Regions from separate parts of the Pseudoalteromonas sp. SG43-8 genome, predicted to be linked through region 2. Evidence: riboswitches for the same ligand, from Rfam matches in the RefSeq annotation. Region 2 holds a riboswitch; the other holds the start of a gene.
The links. A riboswitch is a leader RNA that binds a small molecule or an ion and turns the genes downstream of it on or off. The one in region 2 is predicted to bind cobalamin.
Positions count from the first base shown of each region.

Region 1: another riboswitch for cobalamin. It lies ahead of H5122_RS07340 (TonB-dependent receptor domain-containing protein); the one in region 2 lies ahead of H5122_RS13065 (ABC transporter ATP-binding protein).

Region 1 covers NZ_JACJEX010000002.1:459,552-463,658, reverse strand. The annotation lists gene H5122_RS07350 (efflux RND transporter permease subunit) at 1-275, shown strand, start outside; gene msrA (peptide-methionine (S)-S-oxide reductase MsrA) at 361-897, shown strand; gene H5122_RS07340 (TonB-dependent receptor domain-containing protein) at 975-2,801, opposite strand; cobalamin riboswitch at 2,838-3,022, opposite strand; gene H5122_RS07335 (ABC transporter substrate-binding protein) at 3,077-3,871, opposite strand; gene H5122_RS07330 (YajQ family cyclic di-GMP-binding protein) at 4,060-4,107, opposite strand, start outside.
Region 2 covers NZ_JACJEX010000006.1:139,259-143,365, reverse strand. The annotation lists gene H5122_RS13070 (porin) at 1-349, shown strand, start outside; cobalamin riboswitch at 411-543, shown strand; gene H5122_RS13065 (ABC transporter ATP-binding protein) at 790-1,602, shown strand; gene H5122_RS13060 (iron ABC transporter permease) at 1,604-2,608, shown strand; gene H5122_RS13055 (cobyric acid synthase) at 2,613-4,097, shown strand; gene cobO (cob(I)yrinic acid a,c-diamide adenosyltransferase) at 4,090-4,107, shown strand, end outside.

The sequences.
Region 1 (4,107 bases), on a different contig from region 2:
TGCAAGCAGCAACTCAGCGTTTGCGCCCTATTATTATGACCTCGCTGACTACGGTTATGAGTTCGGTACCTTTAGTACTTGCTTCAGGTCCGGGCGCTGAAAGCCGTATGGTGATAGGTGTAGTCGTGTTTACTGGGGTTATTATATCGACCCTACTAACTCTTTTTGTTGTACCTGCTGCATATTATGCACTTGCACGTAACACTCAATCACCTGAGTTTTTACAGCAAAAATTAGACAAACAAGCTGCTGAAAAACCTTTCGAAGAGATCTAGCCTCTTAATTGCGCCGTAACCTTGTTGTTGCGGCGCATACAATTTATGCTCGCCTTTAAACCCCATATACATTTTAGGAATACTTATGAGCTCAACAACGCAAGTAGCAACATTTGGTGGCGGCTGTTTTTGGTGTATAGATGCTGCATTTAGACGTGTAAATGGCGTACTAACCGTAAGCTCTGGCTACACCGGCGGTGAAACAAATAACCCAACATATGATTCTGTATGCTCAGGCACAACCGGTCACGCTGAGGTTGTTAAAATTGAATTTGACGCGACTGTAGTTAGCTTTGAAACACTCTTAGCAATGTTTTTCACACTGCATGATGCAACACAATTGAATCGCCAAGGTAACGATATAGGCACACAATATAGAAGTGTGGTTTACTATCACGATGAAGCTCAACTTAAGCAAACCAACGAAATGATAGCTCAACTGCAAAGCCATGTCGCTGAGCCAATTGTGACAGAAGTCAGCCCTGCCACTACGTATTATCCAGCAGAGCATTATCATCAAGATTACTATAACGAAAACCCACAGCAGGGTTACTGTAGTATTTTAATAGCACCTAAGTTACACAAGTTTGAAACCGTATTTAAAGAGTTCTTAGCTGACTAGCTAATTTTAGTAGTTAAACTTAGCTACACATTAAAAAGCCCGACATATATCGGGCTTTCTAATATTAATAAATACCGTTAAAACTGGTAGCTTGCGCCTGCAAAAAAGCGACGCTCTGGCGTGTTGTAGTAATACACTTCACCCGTTGTAAAATCAGTGTTTGAATCAACAGCGTTATATTCTTTATCAAATAAGTTTTCTACACGAAGTGAAACTTCAATATGTTCATTTACTTGATAATTACCCGCTAGGTTCCAGAGTGTATAAGAGCCTAAGCGCGTCACAGCACCTTGTCGGTCGCTACGGTATTGCATGTCTAAGCTTGCATCAAAAGCACCAAACTGTTTTGCAAGTTCCCAGTTAAAAGTACGTTTAGCAACATTACGCAACTCTGCGCCAGTTTCTTCGTCTTCAGCGCTTAAGTAAGCAAAGTTAAGGTTGCTATCAAAACCAAAAAACTGCTGAGATAAGCTAAATTCAACCCCTTCGTAGCGTGCTTCATCGATATTAGCCAATGCAAAGTTTGCATCGTAATCAATCTTATCTTCTATATTGTTTCTAAATATTGCAATATCAACTTGCGCGATATCAAAATCCACACTCAAACCTAACTCACGGTTTACTGATTTTTCAGGTTGTAAATCAGGGTTACCATAAAGTGGATAATATAAATCGTTAAATGTAGGAGCTTTAAAGCCAGTACTTTGGCTTATACGAAATATTGCATCTTCAGATAAATGATAACCTGCAGCGGCGGTATACGTTGTTTCATCGCCAAATTGCTCGTCATCATCTTGGCGAACAGTTAAATTAGCCAGTACTTTATCTGCATCGTAGTAAGCACCTACAAACACAGCAAGTACATCGCGGCTGTCTTCAACAAATAGTTGCGAACTATGCGACACATCATCGTTGTACCAATTAACACCACCACTAATGTTAAGTTCATTAGATAACAGGTACTGGCCGTTATAATCAATTTGTGTGCGTTTAGTTATAAATGTACTTGTTGTTGGCCCAACTGAAAAATCAACATAAGTGTTATCTGAATCATCTGTTGAAAGCGCTAAATCAATACTATGCGTTTGGTTAGTGTAGTTTTTACTCCAACCTGCAGAAAGTTGATAGTTTTTAAAATCATCTCGTTCAATCGTGCTGTCTGCTGGGCTAAAGCTACTGTCGTAATCTGCATAACCTTCACTGTATTGGCCTAATAACTTAAAGTCGCCGTAATGTGCATCGGTGTAGTTTACTTTAAACCCAAGGTTTTTATTTTCATAGCCATCTTCATCAGGTGCTACGCCTTGCAGTACATCAAAGTTATCTGTTTTTTCAAAGCCTGCGTTAAATGCTGTTGTTATATCATCTGATTTTACAGAGCCTGCAACTTGATAATTTTGATAAGAGTCAGAACCAAATGTAGCGCTTAGGGATAAGTTATCTGACTCACGCGTAATAATATTAATAACACCAGCGAGTGCATCAGAACCATAAACAGCCGCGCGAGAGCCTTTAATAATTTCTATGCGTTCAATACTATTTAGAGGGACATTATTTAATGCTTTTTGACCTAGTGTTGCTGAGCCTGTACGTACACCGTCAATTAAAATCAACGTATCGCCAGAGCCCGTACCACGCAGTGACACACCTGTATTTTGACCAAAACCACCGTTTGGATTAACCTGAAAACCCACTCGCGTGCTTAAAAGTGTAGGTAAATCGCGTACATTACTAGCTTCTATTTCAGCACGTTCAATAACATTTACACTCGCTAAAACGTCGTTAATTGATTGCTCAAACTTATTAGCTGTAACGGTTATTTTTTCAATTGATTGCTCTGCACCAGACACAGAAAATGAAAGCGCAGCAGAAATTGCAACGCCTAGAGTTGTTTTGTTTAACATGAGGTCCCCTACCTTTGCCCACCGCAAAGATTTAAGTAAGTAAGATTGCATCAAGGCCGGTCTCCGGACTCAGTAAGCACATAAAAACATGCAATACTCTACCGTTGCGGGGGCAGTGTTGGGCTTGTAGTCATCATGAAAACGCACCAACTTCCCGATTATCCTGCTAAAAAAATCATTACATGAAGTGGCTAGCAAGCACCTTGAAAATATGCCGTCATTGTGAGTATTTTGTTTACAAATGTCAATGGACGTCTATATAGCTAAAAGCTATTTCAGTTCAGTGCTGTATTATTATAGCTTGAAGGAATACCGTACTTATCAAGTAGCTTCTGAAGTTGCATTTGTGTAGTAGGTAAATTTAATATTTCATCCATTTTGTGACTAGATATTTTATTTGATTGTGAGTTAATCAAAAAATGTGTTTCATACACTGCATCTGGTACGTCACTCTTAAATAGTAAATCCATATTTAAGATATTCTGCTTTTTAAAATACTGATAAGCAATACTGTTTAAAACCCCGACTTCAGCGCGCCTTAATAGCAGCATTTTAACTACATTGAATTCATCGATTGTAAGGCTTACCTGGTGCTCTTCTCTCAAGTATTCGGTATTTGTATTAAATCCTGCAAATTGATACGAGTACCCTAAAACCCCAACTTTGGTTAATTTGTCCAGATTGTCAAAATAAGTTTGTTCTGACGCATTCTCTTTGAGTGTATAAAGCTCGTTTTTGGTGATGGTATAAAATTCAGTTTTTTCAATATTTTTCTGCGTTTTTTTTGGCAACCATTGCATTGCCATTAAAAATAAAACGTCGAAGTTATTTTTTTCAACAGACAAAGTAAGCCTTTTTACAGGTAAAGAAATAAGTATAAAGTTAAATTCCTCCTGTGCGTCGTTTAAAATATTAATAAACTCAGGAGCAAAGCCCTGCTTTTTTTGCGCGTTTATAATAATTGGAAAGTAACCATCTTCGACCAATACATCAATATCAACTGGTTTTGATAAGCTTGGCTTAGTAAATATAAGCAAAACAAATAACAGAAATAATTGATGGGGTCTCATTTTAATGCCTTCTAGAGTGAAATTTTTATTATATTCAATTAAATATAATAGCTTAAATATCAAAAAATGGATTAATACATGCAGAACTACGAGAGGATAAGGAGGGAAAGTTGTAAAAAATTAAGTAGCTTTAATCTGTCTGCAAATACAGACAAATTAAAGCTCTTTTATTAAAAACAGTTTATAAATTAGTCGCGAAAGTTTTTAAACTGAAAAGGCTGACCTAAATCGGCACT
Region 2 (4,107 bases):
CGCAGCCGATAGTGAAGTAAATGGCTACGATGTAGTACGCGCGTCAATCCAAGGTAAAGTTGAAAACTTTAAGTTAGGTGCAATGTACCAAACACAAGAAAAAGTTGACGGCAGCGCAGAAGCGGATGGTTATCTATTAAATGCAGCTTACAGCATGGGTAACAACACATTTAAAGTACAATACCAAGACATGGACTTTGACGACAGCGACGATAAGTCAGCAATATCAGTTGGTCTTGATCACAAATTAAATAAAAACATTAAAGTATTTGGCTTTTACTCAAGCTTCGACATGGACAACAACGTTGACCAAGACTACGTAGGCTTAGGTATGGAATACAAGTTTTAACTATTCGCTAAATTAGTTAAAACACTCCCTTTTTAACCGCGCTCTTTTGAGTGCGGTTTTTTTTGCTTTAAATTATTTACTTAGCCGCCCATAATAGAGCTTCATTTGGAATGAGGTGCGAGTCCTCGACTGTTCCCGCAACTGTAAGCAGCTGAGCTGTAAGTCAGATACAAATGGTATAATACCAATTTTATTAAAAACATGATCTTTCTAGCGAATTAAATAACTTACTAACTTCGTTAAAAATTATTCATATAGAACAAGTATATGTCATAATTTCCGCCTTGTTATTAAGCTATTTATTTGTCGCTATAATAAATCACTAATTTAATGCAATTGGTATGAATTCTTTTAACGAGCGGGTTTACTCATTTTTTCTTGTAGTGCATTAGTATTTTTATCGCATTTTTAGTGAGTTTAACCCTATCTAGGACTGACTATTGCACACTCAAACGCCATTAAATATACCATTACTAAACGTTAAAAACGTATCGTGGGGTATTGGCAATAAAACGATCCTCAAAAAAATAAACCTTAAAATAACCACAGGTAAATTTGTTGGTTTAATTGGACCTAATGGCGCAGGTAAATCGAGTTTATTGCGTTGTTTATATCGTTTTAATAAACCCAGTGATGGCGTTGTAGAGTTTAACAACACCGATATTTGGCAGCTAAAAAGCGATGAGTACGCAAAAAAAGTAGCGGTTGTTTTGCAAGAAACCCCGTCGCAATTTAACTTAAGCGTATTTGATGTTATTGCGCTTGGGCTAACGCCTCATAAATCGCTATTTAGCTCGGTAACTAACATTGATAAACAAAAAATTACCCAAGCTATCAACACTGTAGGGTTGGCAGAACATAGCGATCAAAGCTTTGAGTCGCTCTCAGGCGGTGAAAAGCAACGTGCCTTGATAGCCCGCGCCATAGTCCAGCAACCTCAACTGTTAATAATGGACGAACCAACTAGCCATTTAGATGTTAAATACCAAATACAGGTAATGGAGCTTGCTAAATCGTTGGGTGTAACGGTGTTTGCATCGTTTCATGATTTAAACCTAGCTTCTGCAATGTGCGATGAACTAGTGGTTATTAAAAATGGTGAAATTACACATACAGGCACGCCAAGTGAGGTATTAACCGAAAACATGCTAGGCGACGTTTTTGGTGTTTGCGCTCAAGTAAATAACCACCCGCAAATATCGGTGTCGGGAAATAGCATCCCTCATATCACTTACTTTTATGGTTACGAATAATATGAGCGCAGTTAATACTCGCCAATCACTTGCGCTATTTATCAGTGCTGCAGCTGCTTTATTTAGCTTATTTGCAGCACTTAGTTTTGGCGCAGCAGAGACCTCACTTCAAGATGTATTTAATAGCTTTTTACTCTCAAATGAGGCGTCTTTTAATTCGCGTATTATTTACGAGCTAAGAATGCCACGCACATTACTCGCCTTTTTAGCAGGCTCTGGCTTAGCAATTGCGGGGCTTATTTTACAAACGGTAACGCGTAACCCTTTAGCCGATCCTTACTTATTTGGTATATCGTCGGGTGCCTCATTTGGGGTAGTGTTACTTATAGCGCTAGCGGGCATTAGCGCAGGCTTTATGCTGTCTGCAGCAGCGTTATTAGGTAGCTTACTCGCTATGAGTTTATTAATACTTATTGCAGGTAGGCAGCAAAGTGCACAGGTAGAATCAATGTTATTAGCTGGCGTTGCTCTGTCGTTTTTATTTAGTGCATTTACCAGCTTGTTGCTTTATTGGAGCGACCCTCAGGCGGTAGCCGCTATTTTATTTTGGACACTGGGCAGCTTTGCACGTGCGCAGTGGGCAACGCTTTGGTTGCCTTTGTTGGTAATTACATTATGTACATTTGTAATGCTGAGCTTTAGAAGGCAGCTAAATGCTATGTTACTGGGCGATGAAAGCGCAATTACATTAGGTGTTAGAGTCCAGCGCTTTAGAATACTTATGCTGGTTTTAAGCTCATTAATTACCGCTGTGCTGGTGGCTATGTGTGGTGGTATTGGGTTTGTAGGATTAATGGTGCCGCATATTGTGCGCTTTTTTATCTCCCAAGGCACTATCGCGGGGTTGCTAGTAACCAGCTTAGTAGGCGGTACATTTATGGTGTGGGTTGATGTACTTTCGCGCTCATTGCTGAAAAACCAAGAACTGCCCGTAGGTGTTATTACTGCAGCTATTGGTAGCGTGTTCTTTTTAAGTTTATTGTTTTTTAGAAAGCGAAGGGTGTAATTCCATGAAAACCTTAATGGTGCAAGGCACTACTTCCGACGCAGGTAAAAGTACCCTAGTTGCAGCCCTTTGCAGGGTATTTGCTAAGCTAGGGGTAAAGGTTGCGCCTTTTAAACCACAAAATATGGCACTTAATAGCGCAGTAACAAAAGATGGCGGCGAAATTGGTCGTGCGCAAGCTTTGCAAGCAATAGCGGCTAAAGTAGAGCCCGAAATAGACTTTAATCCTATTTTACTTAAACCTAATAGCGATACGGGCGCACAAGTGATTATTCACGGAAAAGCCGTTAGTAATATGGAAGCGGGCAAATATCACGACTATAAAAAAGTGGCGATGGATGCAGTAATTACTTCACATAACCGCTTAGCTAAACGCTTTGATTTACTCCTTGTTGAAGGGGCTGGGAGCCCTGCTGAAATAAATCTGCGTGAAAACGATATTGCTAACATGGGCTACGCCGAAGAGGTAGATTGCCCAGTAATTATAATTGCTGATATTGATAAAGGCGGCGTATTTGCACACTTGGTAGGTACGCTTGCGTTGTTAAGCGAGTCAGAACAAGCGCGCGTAAAGGGTTTTGTTATAAACCGCTTTAGAGGCGATATAGGTTTGCTGCAAGGCGGGCTTGATTGGCTTGAAGAATACACAAACAAACCCGTACTTGGCGTATTACCTTATTTACACGACCTTGCGCTTGATGCCGAAGACGCCGTCGCAATTGATAATAATGTAACCAACGCCACAATTAATATTGCAGTGCTGCTTGTACCCCACATTAGTAACCACACCGATTTTGACGCACTGCGTTTGCACCCAAACATTAATATAAATTACGTGCGCCATACGCAAACGATCCCAGACGTTGATCTGATAATTCTTCCAGGCAGTAAAAACGTGCTGGGCGATTTAACCTTTTTGAAAAATGAAGGCTGGGAGACTCAAATTAAACGCCACTTACGCTATGGTGGTAAAGTACTTGGCATTTGTGGCGGCATGCAAATGCTGGGCAATACGCTCAACGATCCCGAGGGTATTGAGTCATCATTAAAGCAAGTAAATGGGCTTGCTCTGTGCGATTTTGAAACCACGCTAACAACACAAAAAGTATTAACTAAAATAACCGCTACACTGCTTTTAAATAACCAATCAACACCCTGTAGTGGTTACGAAATACATGCAGGGATTAGCCAAGGTGCAGCGCTTAATAAGCCATTTTTAACCTTTGATAAAAGCCACCCACATGGTTTTATGTTCGATGGCTTTATTAGCGATGATAACGCCATTGCGGGCACTTATTTACATGGCTTATTTGATGAAGCCGATGCTACATCGCAAATTTTAAAATGGGTAAAACCAAGCGCCTCAATTAACCCAATTAGTATTGCCACTCATCGCGAGCAGCAGTTAGAACGATTAGCAACCATGTGCGAAACGCATTTAAACATACAGCAAATTATCTCGATTTATGAAGGGCACAATAATGACTGAACAAAACAAC